Regions from separate parts of the Paenibacillus filicis genome, predicted to be linked through region 2. Evidence: riboswitches for the same ligand, from Rfam matches in the RefSeq annotation. Region 2 holds a riboswitch; each other region holds the start of a gene.
What was found. A riboswitch is a leader RNA that binds a small molecule or an ion and turns the genes downstream of it on or off. The one in region 2 is predicted to bind cobalamin.

Region 1: linked by a shared signal. The riboswitch ahead of WMW72_RS33625 (ABC transporter substrate-binding protein) and the one ahead of cobJ (precorrin-3B C(17)-methyltransferase) in region 2 are both predicted to bind cobalamin.
Region 3: linked by a shared signal. The riboswitch ahead of WMW72_RS08695 (FecCD family ABC transporter permease) and the one ahead of cobJ (precorrin-3B C(17)-methyltransferase) in region 2 are both predicted to bind cobalamin.

What each region holds. Positions count from the first base shown of each region.
Region 1 is NZ_JBBPCC010000036.1:23,257-29,234, reverse strand. Features, by position in the region: gene WMW72_RS33640 (extracellular solute-binding protein) at 1-1,279, shown strand, start outside; gene WMW72_RS33635 (glycoside hydrolase family 30 protein) at 1,392-2,735, shown strand; gene WMW72_RS33630 (DUF423 domain-containing protein) at 3,053-3,415, shown strand; cobalamin riboswitch at 3,474-3,665, shown strand; gene WMW72_RS33625 (ABC transporter substrate-binding protein) at 3,763-5,403, shown strand; gene nikB (nickel ABC transporter permease) at 5,404-5,978, shown strand, end outside.
Region 2 is NZ_JBBPCC010000029.1:18,163-24,140, reverse strand. Features, by position in the region: gene WMW72_RS31120 (hypothetical protein) at 1-158, shown strand, start outside; gene WMW72_RS31115 (glycoside hydrolase family 73 protein) at 155-817, shown strand; gene WMW72_RS31110 (WGxxGxxG family protein) at 1,052-1,411, shown strand; gene WMW72_RS31105 (DUF3231 family protein) at 1,501-2,019, shown strand; gene WMW72_RS31100 (transcriptional regulator) at 2,875-3,078, shown strand; tRNA gene WMW72_RS31095 (tRNA-Gly) at 3,269-3,339, opposite strand; gene WMW72_RS31090 (MmcQ/YjbR family DNA-binding protein) at 3,408-3,767, opposite strand; cobalamin riboswitch at 4,040-4,242, shown strand; gene WMW72_RS31085 (hypothetical protein) at 4,239-4,388, opposite strand; gene cobJ (precorrin-3B C(17)-methyltransferase) at 4,554-5,978, shown strand, end outside.
Region 3 is NZ_JBBPCC010000004.1:164,703-170,680, forward strand. Features, by position in the region: gene WMW72_RS08690 (Sapep family Mn(2+)-dependent dipeptidase) at 1-1,369, shown strand, start outside; cobalamin riboswitch at 1,531-1,731, shown strand; gene WMW72_RS08695 (FecCD family ABC transporter permease) at 1,896-2,978, shown strand; gene WMW72_RS08700 (ABC transporter ATP-binding protein) at 2,996-3,802, shown strand; gene WMW72_RS08705 (ABC transporter substrate-binding protein) at 3,799-4,809, shown strand; gene WMW72_RS08710 (class I SAM-dependent methyltransferase) at 4,870-5,958, shown strand.

The DNA.
Region 1 (5,978 bases), on a different contig from region 2:
GCAGACCAAATACAACCTGCTGCTGACGGCAGGTGAGAAGATCGACATGATCTTCAGCTCTTCGTGGGCTGGCTACTTCAAGTACGCCAAGCAAGGGGCCTTCCTCGATCTGACGCCGCTGCTGCCGAAGTATGCGCCGCAAATCCAGAAGCAGGTGCCCGCTCAGGACTGGAGCGACGTCACGTTGGGTGGCAAGATTTATGCGATCCCGAATACGAATCCGGAGTATACGCCCAACGGGATCGTCTACCGGGAGGACTGGAGGAAGGAGCTAAACCTGCCGGAAATCAAGGATCTCGATTCCATCGAGGCCTATCTGGAGGGCATCAAGAAGAACAAGCCGGGCGTTATTCCGATCAACGGCAGCGCGTGGAATGAGGTAAGCACGCTGTTCACCGCCGTCAACGACTTCCAGGTCATCGGCGGGGAGAGCAAAATTATTATCGCCAAGAGCTATGACAAGCCTAGAGATATCGTAGCTTACCCCTTCACGCCGGAGTATGAAGCCTGGGTGAAGAAGATGAAGGAGTGGGCGGATAAAGGCTACTGGTCCAAGAATACGCTTTCATCCAAGCAGGAGGCCGGAGACCTGATCAAGGCAGGCACGGGGGCCGTGTACTGGCGTAACCCTCCTGGCGCAGCGGGTTTCATCACCGATGTGAAGAAGAAAGATCCGAAGATGGAGATCGGCTATTTCCCTTATACACGTCTCAAGGGTTATGCGATGCCGACGATGGCGATTGCCAACGGCATGGCCATTCCGAAGAGCGCAGCAAACCCTGAGCGCTCGCTGATGGTGCTGGAGAAGATCAGAACGGATGCCAAGTATTACAACCTCATCACCTACGGGATTGAAGGTTATAACTATGACCTGATCAATGACGGCAAAAACATCGCCACGCCGTCCAAGAGCCAGGATGCAACGAAGGTCACCCCTTACAGCATTGCCGATTGGGGCTGGAGAAACAAACCGCTGATGAAGCCGACCGCCGGCGGCTGGGAAGGCCTCGATAAGCTGAACGAGGAATTCGCCAAGATGAGCAAGCCGGATATTTTCTCGCCGATCTCGATGGACTACGATCCGGTGAAGACCGAGTATGCGGCAGTGAATCAGGTCGTCGATCAGTACGGCAAGCCGCTGATGATGGGGCTGGTGCCGAACGTCGATCAGGCGATCAAGACGTATCAGGAGAAGCTGAAAGCCGCCGGGATTGACAAGGTACTCGATTATGTGAAGCAGCAATCCAATGCTTATTATGATGAAAAAGGAATTAAATAGCAGGATCTCGAAGTAAGTACACGAGGCGAGCTTCAGATTAATCAAGAAATAAAAAAGGCGGAGGCTGCGGGTCGGCCTCCGTTTTTTGAATTTAAGTGAGGGAGTTGACTCTATGAACCAGGTGTATGTATGGGAATCGACCATCGATGAATCGAAGAAGCTGACTGAGGCGAGTCCACTTTCCTTCTCGGATATCGCCGAGCCGTACAATGATTATGTCATTACCTTGAACGAGGATGTGACCTATCAGCAAATGGACGGCTTCGGGGCTTCGTTCACCGATGCTTCCGCTTGGCTGGTGTATCACGCGCTATCGGATGAGCTTAAGGACGAGCTGATGCGCAAGCTGTTCGACCGCGAGGAAGGCATCGGCATGTCCTTTATCCGCCAGCCGATGGGTGCCAGCGATTTTGCGTGGAAGATATATAGCTACGACGATGTGGAGCCTGGCGAAAGCGACTATGAACTGAAGCGGTTCTCGATCGACCATGACCGGGCTTACATCCTGCCTGTCCTTCATCAGGCCTTGAAGCTGAACCCGGAGCTCAAGGTCATGGCTTCGCCGTGGAGTCCTCCGGGCTGGATGAAGACCTCGGATGCGATGATAGGGGGAAAGCTGAAGCCGGACTGCTATGAGGTGTATGCGCGCTACTTCGTCAAGTTTCTAGATGCTTACGAGGCCGAAGGCATTCCGATCTATGCCGTCACGATGCAGAACGAACCGGGCTATGAGCCCAAGGAGTATCCGGGCATGATCGTGAAGCCGTCGGAGGAAGCGGCGTTTATCAAGTCGCATCTGGGACCGAAGCTGGCGGAGCGGGAGCAGCCCGTCAAGATTATGTGCTATGATCATAACTGGGATGTCCCGAGCCACCCTGATGAGATCTATGAGGATGCCGAAGCGAACCGCTATATCGCAGGGACGGCCTGGCATGTGTACGGGGGGCGCCATGAGGCGATGACGCTGATCAAGAAGCGGTTCCCAGATAAGGACGTTTGGTTCACCGAGGCCTCCGGAGGCCAGTGGATTCCGCCGTTCCACGACGCCTTCATGGATCAGATGAAGCATGTGATCCGCACGACGCGGAACTGGTCGAAGTCGGTGATCTGGTGGAATATCGCGCTGGACGAGAACAACGGTCCGACCGTACTGTCCCGCAGCACCTGCCGTGGGCTGGTGAAGATCGAGCAGCAGACCGGGCAGCTCACCTATAACCTGGATTATTACACCTTGGGCCATATCAGTAAGTTTGTGCGGCCGGGCGCTTACCGGATCGAATCGAATACGTTCGAGGACGACCTGGAAAGTGTAGCATTCCGCAATGAGGATGGCTCCAAGGTTGTCATCGTGTCCAACCGGACGACTGATCCCAAGTTATTTGTGGTGGCGTGTGGCGACCGGACATTCCAGTATACGATAGCTGGGGAAGCCGCCGTTACGTTCAAGTGGGCGTGAGACGAGGCACTGGGCTGGCTGTATCAGAGACCCATCTATGCGGTTGAATACGAATGGATTTTGCTGAAATAACCGGCGGGTTCAGGCCGGGCTTCAGCTGTGGAAAGCCCGCAGGAGATACCTCGTACATCAAGATCCCCTTTCTTTGGAGAGGGGGTTTTGCCGTCTCAGGCAAGTCGCAGCGAGATCTTGTCGGCGGGCGCTGCCGGATAGCTCTGCCAGTCGGATTATTCCTCCTACCCGCCCCGCCGTTGTCCCCTCAGCCTCGCCATGCTATGCTGTCTGTAGAAGTCAGATCCCGTGATGGAGGCCATACGATGCAAACTTTTGTGATGCTTGGCAGTATATTGATGTTTCTGGCGGTTGCGCTGGGTGCCTTCGGTGCGCATGCGCTCAAGGCCAGGCTAACACCGGATAAGATGAAGGTGTACGAGACGGGGGTCCAGTACCATATCGCGCATGCGCTCGGCTTGCTGCTGCTTGGACTGCTGGCGGACCGGTTGCCAGAAGCGTCTCTGATCGTCACAGGCGGCTGGTTTCTGCTGGCCGGCGTGATTTTGTTTTCGGGGAGTCTGTACATGCTGAGTCTGACGGGCAAGCGAATTTTTGGCCCGATTACCCCGCTCGGGGGAGTGGCGTTCCTGATCGGCTGGGTGCTGGTGCTCGTGGCCGTGATCTGATCTCGGGCTTGCCTGAACAGAAAGATTACGATATGATCAGTCTTGTTTCATAGACAACTGCATACCTCAGGGAACAAGGTGCTTGACTGAGGTCAAGCTTAATAGGGAAGTTCGGTGCGATGCCGACGCGGTCCCGCCACTGTAGGGGAGGAGTCTCGGCAAGATGCCACTGATCCGCATATCGGATGGGGAAGGCTGCCGACGGCAGAGATACCCGAGCCAGGAGACCTGCCTGTTCTGACACACAACGTTGACCCCTACGGAGAATAGGGAGGTGTTAAAGACGGCCGTCTTGTTTCCATATCATATGTCGGGACATCTTTAACCTTCCTTGTGTGAAGGTAAAGATGTCTTTTTTATTTATCCAGCAGAAAGAAGGAATCGAACGCATGTATCCATTTGTTCAACAATCCAAGACCAAGCTTCACATGGTTCTATGGGCTCTATGTCTGCTGCTCGTCCTGGCAGGGTGTAGCTCAGCGGCGCCGCAGACCGGCACGCCATCCACAGCCCCCTCCGGCAGCCAGCTTCCGGAGGAAATTGTCCTGGCGGCGCCCCGCGATCTGGCGCCCGGACCGCAAGATGCTTATTACACGAGCACGATCTTATATGTATGGGAGCCGTTGATCACCGCTTCCGAGGACGGACAGCCCGCTCCCAAGCTCGCGGAATCGTGGACGATGTCGGCCGACGGCAAGGAATGGAGCTTCAAGCTGCGGAATAACGTCAAGTTCCATGATGGAGAATCCTTGAACGCGGATGCCGTCATCGCCAACTTTAACCGGTACAAGCAGGTAAGTCCCAAGAGCTCGCCGTTCTATACCCTGGACATCAAGAGTTCTTATCCGGGGCTGAAGGAAGTTGTGAAGCTGGACGATCTGTCATTCAAGCTCGTCTTTGAAAATCCGCAGCCTACGCTGTTGTATGCGATGGTTAACTTCTCTAGCGCGATCTACAGCCCTAAGAACTTCAATGAGAAAGGCGATTTCAACGGCCTTCCTCAAGGAACAGGTCCCTTCAAGCTGATCGAGCATCAGAAGGATCAATATGCACTGCTGGAAGCGTTCGACGGCTATTACGGGGAGAAGGCTGCAACCAAGCGGATTCGCGTCCGTTCGATCCCGGACCCGGATACCCGTTTGGCCGCTTTGAAATCCGGTGAGATTATGGGTGTCATGGATCTTGGAGCGATCCCGCCTACCCTCGCCAAGGAGCTACTGAAGGACCCCCAATTCGAAATTTCGGCAACGAAGTCGACGATTTCTCATTATCTGCACCCGAACGGCAAGAAGGCGCCCTTCGATAATCCGAAGATGCGCCAGGCCGTCAGCCTGATGCTGGACCGTGAGCAATTGGTGAAGGAGCTGTATCTGGGCTACCCGACCGCCACCGCCAATTTCCTGAACAGCACCTCGCCGTTCTACAAGGAAATCAAGCTGGAGCATAAGCCGGATGAAGCCAAGAAGCTGGCAGCAGAGGTGCTGGGCACTCAGCGGCAGTCGATCGATCTGATCGTGCCGACCTACGGCTTGGACCGTTATCCATATAAAGCGCAGGCGGAGCTGTTCCAATCCGTGCTGAAGGATCTGCAGCTGGACGTAAATATCAAGATTCTGGATGGAGCTGCCTTCAAAGACGCACAGGCCAAGGGGGATTACCATCTGGCTCTCGCTACCCAGGGACTGCCGAATGGCGATCCGTTCACCCTCTTCACCAACTATTTCTCCAGCGCTGGCTCCAGCAACAAGAGCTACAGCCTGGGCTATAAGAATGACCGGGTTGACCAACTGCTGAATCAAGCCAAGGGAACCTTGAGCCTGGATGAGCGCAAGGGTATCTACAACGAGCTGCAGACGATCGCCGCTGCGGATCTGCCGACGATTCCCTTATTCAACGATGCCAGTCTGATCGCCTACAATAAAAAAATAAAAGGCTATAAAGCGACGATCTACGGCACTACGCTGCCTCAGCTTGCCTGGGTCAAGTAGATGCGGTATGTCTTCAGGCGGATAGCCGCCGCTATTCCTGTCCTGCTGGGCATTTCTTTCATAGCTTTTGTTCTAAGTGTGGCTTCGCCCGGAGATCCTGCGGTCGAAGCCTTGAGTATGAATGGGATCAAGGAGCCGACCGAGCAGGAGATCGCCGTCAAGCGGCAGGAGCTGGGTCTTGACGATCCGCTGGCTGTTCAGTACGGACGCTGGCTGTGGAGAGCTAGCCATGGCGATCTGGGCACCTCGTATATGACCAAGGAATCCGTGAGCGGGGAGCTGCTGCGCCGGCTGCCGGTCACGCTCAGCGTGTCCGGACTGGCGCTGCTGTTCGCCGCCGGGACCGGGATTCCGCTGGGGATGCTGATGGCGCTCAAGAAGAACGGCTGGTTCGATCATGCGGCCCGGGCGGTCGCCCTGACGCTGATCTCCATTCCCGGCTTCTGGCTGGCGATCCTGCTGATCTCCTTGTTCGCCGAGAAGCTGCACTGGCTGCCGACGAGCGGATATGGCACGTTCCGTCATCTGATTATGCCGGCGCTGGTACTCGCTTCAGGCACGAGCGCGGTGCTGAT
Region 2 (5,978 bases):
TGCTGGTGGCGCAGCTTGCCGTGGGAGCAGACGGGAGGGATTGGCGGCTTTATGCTCTGACGTTCGCAAACGCCTTCCTGGTCGCCGCTGCCGCCGCTCAGATGCAGCACAAATCCATTAAGCCTCCAGGTGCGAGGCAGGAGGGGGACAAGCAATGAAGCCATCAGAGTTTATTGCAATCATCGCCCCTATCGTGGCCAAGCTGCGCGTCGAGGGCTCGCCGATCTTCCCGTCTGTTCGCATCGCGCAGGCGATGCTGGAGACCGGCTGCACCCTGCACAGCTGGAACAACCTTGTTGGGCTAAAGGCCGGCAGCGGCCTGCCCAACGCCTACTGGAGCGGACGCAACGTCTCCACGAAGACGTGGGAGGTGTACGACGGTGTCCGCCACGATGGCGTGACGGCGTACTGGCGGGCATACGATACGGTTGAGGATTGTTTTAGGGATCAAGACCTTCTGTTCACGTGGAGCCGCTACGATCGGGTGAGGGCCGCGAAATCACCCCAAGCACAGACGGCAATGCTGCTGGCCTGCGGCTATGCGACCGATCCGCGCTATACGGACAAACTGAACAGCCTGATCGCCAGCAATGGGTTAGACAAATATGATCAAATGGAGGATAAATGGGATATGGCAATGAAGCTTGCTGAGTGGCAATGGGATATGCTGTATGAGGTGCTGGGCAAGGCGTACAATGAGGACAGGTTGGCCTGGGAATGGCTGCAGAAGATCAAGGACCGGACGATGACGACCGCGGAGCTGGTTTTCATCAATACGGTGCTGGATGGCCGGATCGATCGGAAGCTTGAAGTGTAGGAAAAATTACCTTACCCCGCTGGCGTGTGCTGGCGGGGTAACTGTTTATTTAAATTTCAAAGTTAAAACATTGAAAATCCCCGCTGATTCTTCGTGAAACACAGGAAAAAGCGAACAATTTCCATAGGAATAACCTCCTCCCGCTTACTGGCATAAGAATGGTGGGGCAAGTCCATGCTATAAGGGCAAGTAGCAAAACCAAACTTAATTATGCGAAGGGAGATCTCTTACAACATGAACAAGTTCGGTAAAGCAGTGCTTACATTCGCTCTGATGGCAACTGTAGGCTTTGGCGGACAGGCTATGGCTGAAAGCAGCATGGGGACAACAGGAACGACCGGATCAAGCCAATATGGAACCAGTACGCACAGCGATGGGACCTACGGCACCTCCCCGAGCGGAACCTCGCTGACAGGCACAACGACAGCCAATGGTACCGGATATGGCGGCAACTACAGCACTAATTCTTACCGCACCAACGCTGCTGATGATAATGGCCGCAGATCTAACTGGGGATGGCTTGGTCTGCTCGGCTTGATCGGGCTCGCAGGTATGCGTGGTCGCAATCGCGAAGAAGGCGATTTCCGCAAATAATTGCTCCATTAATTTAAAGAATAATTCACTCAATCGGACACATACTAAATTTACTGCCTTGTAACAGCTTATGAAGGAGATGACTGAACTTGGGAATTCTTAGTGGTAATCCTAAAGATGAGCCTTTACATTATGGAGAGGTTTACGACCTATGGCAATTTTCGATGAAAGCCAAAGGGTGCATTTCTGCTTATCGCGCTTATCAGTATCATGCTGGAGATAAGGAGCTTAAGGACATTCTTGCCGATATGATTGATCAAGCGGAGTTGGAAGTAAGTGAATGTGATGAAATACTTATTCAGAATGGAGTGGCAACTTCTCCAAAACTGCCCCCACGGCCAGAGGTTAAGCTTGAAGAAATCCCCGTGGGAGCGCGTTTTACAGATCAAGAGATAGCGGCCTTGATAGCTACTGATAGTGCCGCTGGACTGGTTGTTTGCAGCCAAGTAATGGGTAAATCCATTCGTGAGGACATAGGAGCTCTGTTTGGAAAGTATCATATGACCAAAGCTGCAACAGGGGCTAAAATTTTGCGCACATTTAAGAAAAAAGGATGGCTTATCCCTCCACCCCTTCAAGTAAAACGCCCTGAACTTGTAGAGGCTTAAGCAGTTGCTGAATATCTGAAACAATTTATACCCTCGCTTCTGCGGGGGTATATACATAATGTGGTTTGAAGGTGAGGAAAGTAAGTTGACGTTTGAGATCAAACCCAAACAGCCTAAAAAATGCAAAAACTGTATATGGGGCAGGTGGGATAACGTGAGTCAATATTGCAGTAAGATTCATTGTATTAAGACTGATGAGCACTTTGACCTTTTACCAAACAGTTAAGTTTTCGCGGCCTACTTGGACAATCGGATCTTCACCGGTCACACTATTGCCATTGATAACCTGCGGCAGTGAATCAATAACAGTCTAGGAAAAATTTCCTTACCCCGCTGGCGTGTGCTGGCGGGGATTTTATTAATTTTCCCAAGCGTCTGGGATTTTCAAATGAAAGAAAGCTGAGCCGATTTCTCAGCTCAGCGCTTCAGCCGGTTCCTTTCCGTCTATCGTCAGGCGGTTAACTTTAGAAGGATTATGATCAGCGTAATAATGCTGATGACTAAGGCAATCACGCTGATCGTCATCGTTACTTTTTGGAATTTCATATCATCGGCCCCTTTGTGATATACTTGAGAAAAGAAAGACAGCACCTTATTTTTCACCCACCTTGCCGGAGGCCCCTTTCGGAGCCTCGGCTTGGTTCTGGCTCTAGCGCACCAGTGTGAGGATGAGGAGAGCGACCGTGTTGATCAAAGTGATGATTGCAGTCATCATCTTGAATCTTTCGATACGTTCCTATTGCTGTCTTTCTTTTCTCGTTTTATCCATCTCTTGTTCACCTCCTTATACTCTTATTATATACTGGTACGCGTATATTTTTTATGATAAAATGCTAATTAAGGAAGGTGATAGCGATGGATGAAAAGAAAGGAACAGCCGCTACTCGAGCAAAAGATAAATATAACGCGGCAAATTATGATCAAGTCAAGTTCACAGTAAAGAAGGGGGAGAGGGAGAGGATAGATGAAGCCGCTGTCCGTCTGGGCCTTAGCCGCAATGCATTTATACTTGAAGCAATAGAAGAAAAATTAAGAAAAGCAAAAGAGCAGCAGGACTAACCCTGACTGCTCTTTTTCGTTACTTGCCCATTTAGAATGGCGTCCAATTTTTGTGAATATGTCAATCGTCGGCCTTTGTCCCCATTCTGTCCCCACTGGGCTTCTCTGGGGCAAAATTTAAGAAAGATATGACTCTGTAGAAAAAGAAAAAAACCTTGCGCCGCAAGGGTTTAGAGTCACATTAAAGATAAGCGGGTGAAGGGAATCGAACCCTCGCCTCAAGCTTGGGAAGCTGGCGTTCTGCCATTGAACTACACCCGCACAATGGAACTACCAACAAACTGTAGCATAAATGAGAGAGAAAATCAATGCTAGGCGCCAGACTTCCCTTAGGAAAGTCCGAATTCTTCCTTCATGGCCCGGGTCAGCTTGCGGCGGACCAATTGATAGGATTCCTCCAGCATGTCCAGCAGTTCGGTCTCTGGCAGGAGCCCGTTCAGCACGACGGTGTTCCAATGCTTCTTGTTCATATGATAGCCGGGCAGGACGGTGCCAGGGTACGTTTCCCTTGTGAGCCAGACCGTATCAGGATCAGCTTTGAGGGTCACGCTTTGGACACCTGAGGTTGTGCCCAGAACAGCAAACATTTTGTCGCCTACGAATAATATGGGGAGATCCGGATCGAACGGGTAGCGCAGACGCGTTCCCGGCTTGGATAGGACGTGAGTGATGATGGCTTGGTGGTTCATAGTTTTTGATTCCTTTCCTATATAATACTCTACTCTAGCATTCCAGGATAACCCCAGCATATACGAAGAGCAGGGAGTTGGCAAAGGTTTGTGAAGAGGACAGATGAAGGTTAGCTGGAGTAGACGCAGAGAACGCTAGAGTCAGTATTTTCGATTTCTGTATCTTGGAGGGGGCTTCCGGTTCAACTGGAAACGGTGGACAGTCCCGAAACGAACATGCTATCATTAAGGTTGATGATAACACATAAGATCAAGCTATTCATTTCATAAAGCTATTGTTCTGATGAACAGGTGCCGGAAAGGGAGGTCACGCTCCCGGACGGTTAAAAGGGAAGCCGGTGAGAGTCCGGCACGGTCCCGCCACTGTAAGCGAGGAGCTGCTCTCTGCATGACGCCACTGTCACAACCGGATGGGAAGGCGCAGGAGAAGCGAAGAGACGCGAGTCAGGAGACCTGCCTGTTGCACAAGCGTCATGACGCGGTATATTCCGTGTGGACATGATGCAAAGTCACCGTATAACCTACGAGGATAGGGAGGTGTACGCCGAACGGGTTCTGGCTCGATGCGCACTCGGCCGCTGCTGTTGTCGCCAGACATCGGCTTCGGACGGATCGTTTCATCGGCGAAAATCTCCCTGTCGTTCAGCGTCCTCCTCATTTTTGAGGGGAGACGCTTTTTTGCGTTTAGGATCATGATCCGAATCGGACAGTCTGTCGTTGAGATGTGCTTGAACGATTATTTTCGTCATAAGTTTGGTTAGTGTAGGCAGAGGGAGGAACAAGCGGATGAGAGGAAAATTGTTGGTCGTCGGGTTCGGTCCCGGCAGCTTCGACCATATGACACAAGCGGCGAAGGACGCGATTCAGAACAGCGACGTCATTATCGGCTACAACACGTATGTCGATCTGATTCGCGGTCTGCTGAATGGTCAGCAGATTGTACGCACGGGGATGACTGAGGAGGTCAGCCGGGCGCAGGAGGCAGTGCGTCAGGCAGAGGCAGGACGTACGGTTGCCGTTATCTCAAGCGGAGATGCAGGCGTTTACGGCATGGCCGGACTGATCTATGAGGTATTGATGGAGAAGGGATGGCGGCGCGAGAGCGGGGTTGAGGTTGAAATTATTCCGGGCATCTCGGCGATCAACTCGACAGCCTCCCTGCTCGGAGCTCCGATCATGCACGATGCCTGCACGATCAGTCTGAGCGATCATCTGACTCCCTGGGAGCTGATTATTAAAAGGGTGGAGGCTGCGGCTGCCGCCGACTTCGTCGTGGCTCTGTATAACCCGCGCAGCGGCAGACGGACGCGCCAGATCGTGGAGACGCAGAACATGCTGCTGCGCTACCGTTCGGCTGATACCCCCGTGGGAATCGTCAAGAGCGCCTATCGGGACCGGGAGGACATTGTCGTGACTACGCTAGGCCGTATGCTGGAGCATGATATCGGCATGCTGACGACGGTTATCATCGGCAATTCGTCCACGGTCAACTATGACGGCTTGATGATTACACCACGCGGCTACCAGCGCAAATATACGCTCGGCGACGATATTCAGCCGCTCAAGCCGCATCAAAGACTGCAGGTTGCAGCAGAGCCGTGGTCGCTGGAAGCGCAGCAGGGCGCTGAGTCAGGTCCGTCCGTACCGGTGCAGCCAGCGACGAGCGGACCATGGACAGGAGGTTTAGGCCCGCTGTCCGGTACTGGCGCGTATGAAGGAAGCCCGGCAGGCGTGTCGGTCGCAGAGCGCGAGCCCGCCGCTGGAGAGGCCTCTAGGGGGGCGGGCTCGGCTGCAGCAGCTGTGGCAGAGCCGGTGTCACCGCTCGCACTTGCGCTGGAAGCGCTGTGGCTGGTCGATAGCCACAAGGGAACGGCGGAGCCATCCGGAGTGCCTTCCGCAGGCGAAGCCGCAGCGCCATGGCTTCAGCAGGCGTCGGCCTTCCGCAGGCAGGAGATTCTGGAGCTGGCCGTTAGCCCGGGGCTGGCGGAGAAGAAGCTGACGAGCGCCCAGCTGATGCTGCTGGCGGATGTGGTCGGCGAGGAAGGTACGATCGAATACACGCCTCATCATCAGATGCTCGTGCGCATTGTGACTAGCGAGCCTAGCGAGGCGGTTAGCCGTCTGAAGGCGGCCGGGCTGCTGCTGGCTCCGATCGGCGATGTCGCGCAGATCAAGGCTTGCGATTTCTGCAACATGGATAAAGCAGATTCG
Region 3 (5,978 bases), on a different contig from region 2:
GCTCGTATCCATTCCCAGCGTGGCCACGGAGAGCGCCGAGCCGAAGGTGTACGGCAAGGCCTGCGCAGAGGCGCTGGAGGCGGTGCTGGCGCTTGGGGAGCGATACGGCTTCCGCACGTCCAATACCGACTACCGCTGCGGGGTGATCGAGGGAGGGGGAGCGGGCCAGCGAAGCGTCGGCATCTGGGGGCATACCGATGTCGTGCCTGCCGGGGACGGCTGGGTCTATCCTCCGTTCCAGTCGACACGTGTCGGTGATTTCCTGATCGGCCGGGGCGTGCAGGATAACAAGGGCCCCGTCGTCGCCGTTTTGTACGCGCTGCGCTGCATCCGGGAGCTAGGGCTTCCGCTTCGCTACATGGTCAAGCAGATCATCGGCAGTGCCGAGGAGATCGGGATGGGCGATGCGGTGTATGTCGTCCAGCACGGGGATGTGCCGGACTTCAATATCGTAGCAGACAGCGGCTTCCCGGTCTGCTATGGGGAGAAAGGCCTGATCCAGGCAGACCTGATATCGCCCAGTCTGGGAGGTGGAGCGGTGCTTGGCTTCCGGGCGGGCAGCGCCTCCAACATCGTACCCGGCGAGGCCGAGCTGACGCTGCGCTATGACGAAGGGCTGGGGCGCAGGCTGCAGGCTCTGCCGGAGACGGTCACGGTAACGCGCGTGGATGCGCCGGGCGAGCTGCCGGGGGATTTGGGTGCAGTCAGGCTGACGGCCCGGGGAATTCCGGGGCATGCGGCCTTTCCGTCCGGCTCGATCAATGCGATTCACGTGCTGTTGGACGCCGTGCTCGCTGCGGGTTTGCTGGATGCCGGAGAGGCGTCAGCCTTCCGGTTCATCGCGGCGGTGTGCGCCACTTATGACGGAGCAGCGCTGGGCATCGCCTGCGCGGATGAGGTGTCCGGCGAGCTGACCTGCGTCGGCGCGATCGGCAGCCTGGTGCGGGGCGAGGCCCGTCTGAATCTCAATATCCGGTGTCCGATTACGGCGGATGCTTCCGTCCTTCTCAAGGCGCTCGAGCAGTCGGCTGCCGGTCATGGCTTCACGCTTGACGCGGTGCAGGTGAATAAGGGCAACCGGGTCGATAAGGATGCCCCGGAGGTCAGGCTGCTGAACGATACGTTCAACCGGGTGATGGGGACGCAGAAGGAGCCGTTCGTCATGGGCGGCGGCACCTACGCCCGCAAGCTCCCGCATGCCGTTGGCTTCGGTCCAGGGATGCCGGCGGATGTATCTGTGCTCGGCTTGCCGGAGGGCCATGGACAGATTCATGGGCCGGATGAAGCCCAGTCAATCCCGAATCTGCTGGCGGCGCTCAAGGTTTATGTGATGGCGCTGCTGGCTTTGAATGAATGGGCCGAGTCATGAGCGGGAAATAGGCAGGCTGTAAAGGCTAAGACGGAGTAGCCCGGTTGCTGCGGCAGCGGGCTTTCTGTATGTTTACCGGATGAATATGTCTGCTAGTACGCTTCTTCGTAAACATTTCAATTGACACTATTCTTATCGCTGCTATAGACTAAAGGATGATAATTGCATAAGTGGAAACAGGTGCTTTGGCTTCGGCCAAAGCTTAAAAGGGAAGTACGGTGCAAATCCGTCACGGTCCCGCCACTGTAAAGGGAGCCGGAAGGTCCGGCTATTTCTCGGTACGATGTCACTGGAGCTTGCTCCGGGAAGACGCCGAGAGAGAAACCCTGAGTCAGGAGACCTGCCTGTTTGGACAACACTGCTTTGACCTGCGGAGAATGGGGAGGTGTTAGAATGCTGAGGCTTATTGGTGGACCTCGATTATTTCGAGCCGTCCTGTCTATTAGAGGAGCATGTCTAACCGCTGATCGCGGGTAGGGATGCTCCTTTTTGCTGTGTGTGAGATCTGGAGGAAAGAGGGGGTCAGATGAGTCGTTTATCGCAAGAGAGATCTGCCGCAGCAACCCGGATCGCAGCCGAGGGACGGTTCCCCCTCATCGTGCTGGGGCTGGCTGTGCTGCTGCTCGTGTCGGTTACGCTCGCGGTGATGCTGGGGCCGGTCCGTATCGAACCGTCCACCGTGTGGAAAATTGCGTTCTCGCATATCCCTGGCGTGGACCAGTGGCTGGAGCCGCAATGGTCCAAGGCACAGGGCAATATTATCTGGGACATCCGCTTCCCGCGCGTGCTGCTGGGCGCTGTCGTAGGGGGCGGACTTGCTGTAGTGGGGACTGTCATCCAGGCGCTGACCCGCAATCCGCTGTCCGATCCGTACATTCTGGGTGTGTCCTCGGGCGCGTCCGCTGCCGCTACGCTTGTGATTTTATTCGGCGCGTTTCAAGTGTTCGGCTCGTATGCTCTATCCGTGTCGGCGTTTCTTGGGTCGCTGCTCGCCATCGTGCTGGTCTACATGCTGGCACGCGTCGGCGGCTCGTTGTCCAATACGCGCTTGCTGCTCGCGGGTATCGCAGTGTCTATGATGTTGTCGGCGCTGACCAGCTTTATCGTGACAATGGCGCCGAAGGAAGAAGGCATCCGGTCGGCGATGTTCTGGATGATGGGCAGTCTGACCGGGGCCAAATGGAGCTACTTGTCGCTTCCGTCCTTCTTGGTCGTGGCCGGTACCGCGTACCTGATGCTGCAATACCGTTCACTGAATGCGCTGTTGATGGGAGAAGAGACGGCTGTCACCCTGGGAGTCCACATGGACCGCTTCCGCAAGGTGCTGGTGATCGTGGCCTCCCTGCTGACGGGGGTGATCGTCGCGGTCAGCGGAGCGATCGGATTCATCGGATTGATGATCCCCCATCTGGTGAGGCTGCTGGTAGGCTCCGACCATCGCCGCGTTCTGCCGGTCAGCATGCTGCTGGGGGCATCCTTCATGATCTGGGCGGATGTGTTCGCCCGGCTGGTCCTGGCTCCAGAGGAGCTGCCCGTCGGCATCGTCACGGCGCTGTGCGGCGGTCCGTTCTTTATCTGGCTGCTGCGCCGCAGCTCATACTCGTTCTAGAGGGAGGGAACCGACCGATGAAGGTGGAGGTTCAGGGGCTCTCGTACGGCATCAAGGGAGTCCCTATCGTGCAAGACGTGGACCTGCAGGTGAATCCGGGCGAATTTGTCGGCATCATCGGTCCGAACGGAAGCGGCAAGTCGACGCTGCTGAAAAACATCTACCGCGTGCTGAAGCCCCAAGCGGGTTGGATTTCCTTGGACGGGCAGGCTCTGTCCGAGCTGTCCTACAAGGAAGCTGCGCAGAGGATGGCGGTGGTCAGTCAGGAGACGTCATCCGTCTTTGATTTTACAGTCTGGGATATTGTACTGATGGGCCGCCATCCCCACAAAGGGATGTTTGCCGCAGATACGAAGGGGGACGACGCCCTGGTTCGCGAAGCACTGGACCGTGTAGGGATGGGGGACTATGCGCGGCGGAGCTTCTCCAATCTGTCCGGCGGGGAGAAGCAGCGCGTGCTGATCTCCCGGGCGCTGGCTCAGCAGTCGCAATTTCTCATCATGGACGAGCCGACGAACCATCTGGACATCCGGTACCAGCTGCAGATTATGGACTTGGTCCGCACACTGCGGATTACCGCGTTATCGGCACTGCATGACCTGAATATGGCTTGTTATTTCTGCGACCGGATCATCGTGATGAACGCCGGTCAGGTACACGCTTCGGGCACGCCCGATGAAGTGATAACGCCCGAACTGCTGGAAGAAGTGTTCGGCGTGAGTGCGGAGCTGGCCGTGCATCCGGTGACCCGCAGGCTCAGCATTACGTATTTCCCTGAATCATTGCAATCTCAATTTAAGACAAAAGGAGCCTTACTCGTATGAAACGTTTTTCAACACTGATGATATCTGTGCTCATGAGCACGCTGTTGGTAGTCCTGACCGCTTGCGGTCAAACCCCTTCGAAGAGCCCGGCGGCTGGCGGAGACAGCCCGCAGAAAGCATCGTCCGAGCAAGCGGCAGCTTATACGCCTGTCACGATCCAAAACATGGACCGTACGCTGACCTTCAAGGAAGCTCCCAAGCGGGCTGTCAGCTTGAACCAGCATACGACGGAAATTATGCTGGCGCTAGGTCTGGAGAAGTCGATGGTCGGCACCGCCTACATGGACGACGAGATTCTCCCTGAGCTGAAGGAAAAGTATGCCGCCATCCCGGTGCTCGCTGCCAAGTATCCTTCCCTGGAAGTGCTGCTGGGTGCTGATCCGGACTTTGTCTACGGCCGCAAAAGCGCCTTTGCCGAGAAAGGTGTCGGTACTGTAGAAGCCTTGAAGGAAAAAGGCATCACGGCCTATGTGGCCCAAGGAACTTATGTGCCGTTCGGCTCGCTGGATGACGTGTATGCGGATATCTCGAATATCGGAACTATTTTCAACGTGAAGGCCAAATCCGACGCGATGATCGATTCGATGAAAGCGAAAGTGAAAGAGATTCAAGCGAAGATCGGTCAGCCTGAGAAGCCGCTGCGGGTATTTGCCTATGACAGCGGAGATGACAAGGCGTACACAGCAGGTAAATCGTTAACGACGAATCTGGTCCAGCTGGCAGGCGGTAAGAATATTTTCGGCGATGTCGAAAAGGGCTGGGCGACGGTGAGCTGGGAGGAGGTTGTGGCGCGTGATCCGGAGGTGATCCTGATCTTCGATTACGACAAGCCGACGGCCCAAGAGAAGATCAAGTCCCTGCAGAGCAATCCGGCTCTGGCGAATGTGACTGCGATCAAGAATAACCGGTTCGTGATCATGCCGCTGTCCGATGTGTTCGAGGGAGTCCGGAACATGACGGCCCTGGACAAGATGGCGAAGGGCTTCTATCCCGAGAAATTTAAATAAAGACCTGCTCTTCTCGGAGCTGTCGAGAGAAAGAGGCCCGGAGGTGTCGTCGCATTGACTATGACGGATTGTTCATTTTGCCACTATAAATATGACGAATGGTTTGGGGATAGCCGCAACGGTGTGCCTGCGGGCGTGCCGATTGGTGCCTTGGCCGGAACGGTCTGTTCGCGGTGCGGTCTTCAGGGCGTGCGGCATGAGCCGCAAGCCAATGCCCTGTATGCGGGGATAGAGGTGGAGCTGTACGATCAGTTCGCCGGTAAGGCCGGCATCGCCTTCGCCCGCGACTGGGTTCTGGCGACCAGCGGGGGGCTTGCTGAGCCGCCCCGCGTGCTGGAGCTCGGGACGGGCACTGGCCGGATCGCCGTGGAGCTGGCGCAGCACGGCATGCGGGTATGCGGTGTGGATCGCAGCCGGGAGATGCTGAAGCTCGCGGAGGCGAAGCGCCAGCGCGTGCTCAAGGGCCGCGCGGACAGCCTGGAGCTGGCAGAGCAGCCGATGCTGGAGCTGGAGCTGGCGGAGAGGGCGTTCACACACGCCCTGTGTCTTCAGGGCGTGTTCCAGCATATAACCCGGATGAGCGAGCATCGGACGGTGCTTCGGAGAATCCGGGAGCATCTGGCACCGGACGGGCTGCTTGCCGTTGAGCTGCTGCTGCCTCCTGCTGAGGCGAGCTGGAAGACGGTGCAGCGCAAGCTGCTGCCGAAGGACAAGATCGTCTACAGGCACGTAGAAGGGGAAACTTCATGGCGGCGTCAAACGTTCCGGGTCACCACTACCTTCGAAACGTTCGTGGATGGCCTGGAGCAGCCCCGGTACCGCGTAGAGCGGGAGCTGGCGCTTATGACGCCCAAGGAACTGGTCCTGCTGCTGGAGTCGGAGGGCTTCGACGTTGTCGGCCTTGTGGAGAATGAAGGCGCCAGCCAGCCATGGGGCACGGTGCTTCCGACTGGGCTTGACCATCCCGTGTCAGACATGCAGCGGGATGAGTCACTGGAGACGCTGGAGGCCGAGGGACGTCTCGGCACGTCCACGAAGCTTTATAAGCCGGACGCGTGGCGGGCAGGAGGCTTGCACGCGGGAGCAGAGAGCGGTATGCACGGTCACGCGGCCGCCGTGTCCTTCACGGTGATGGCGAGGAAGCGCTGAGCGGGCAGTTAGCGCTGTTC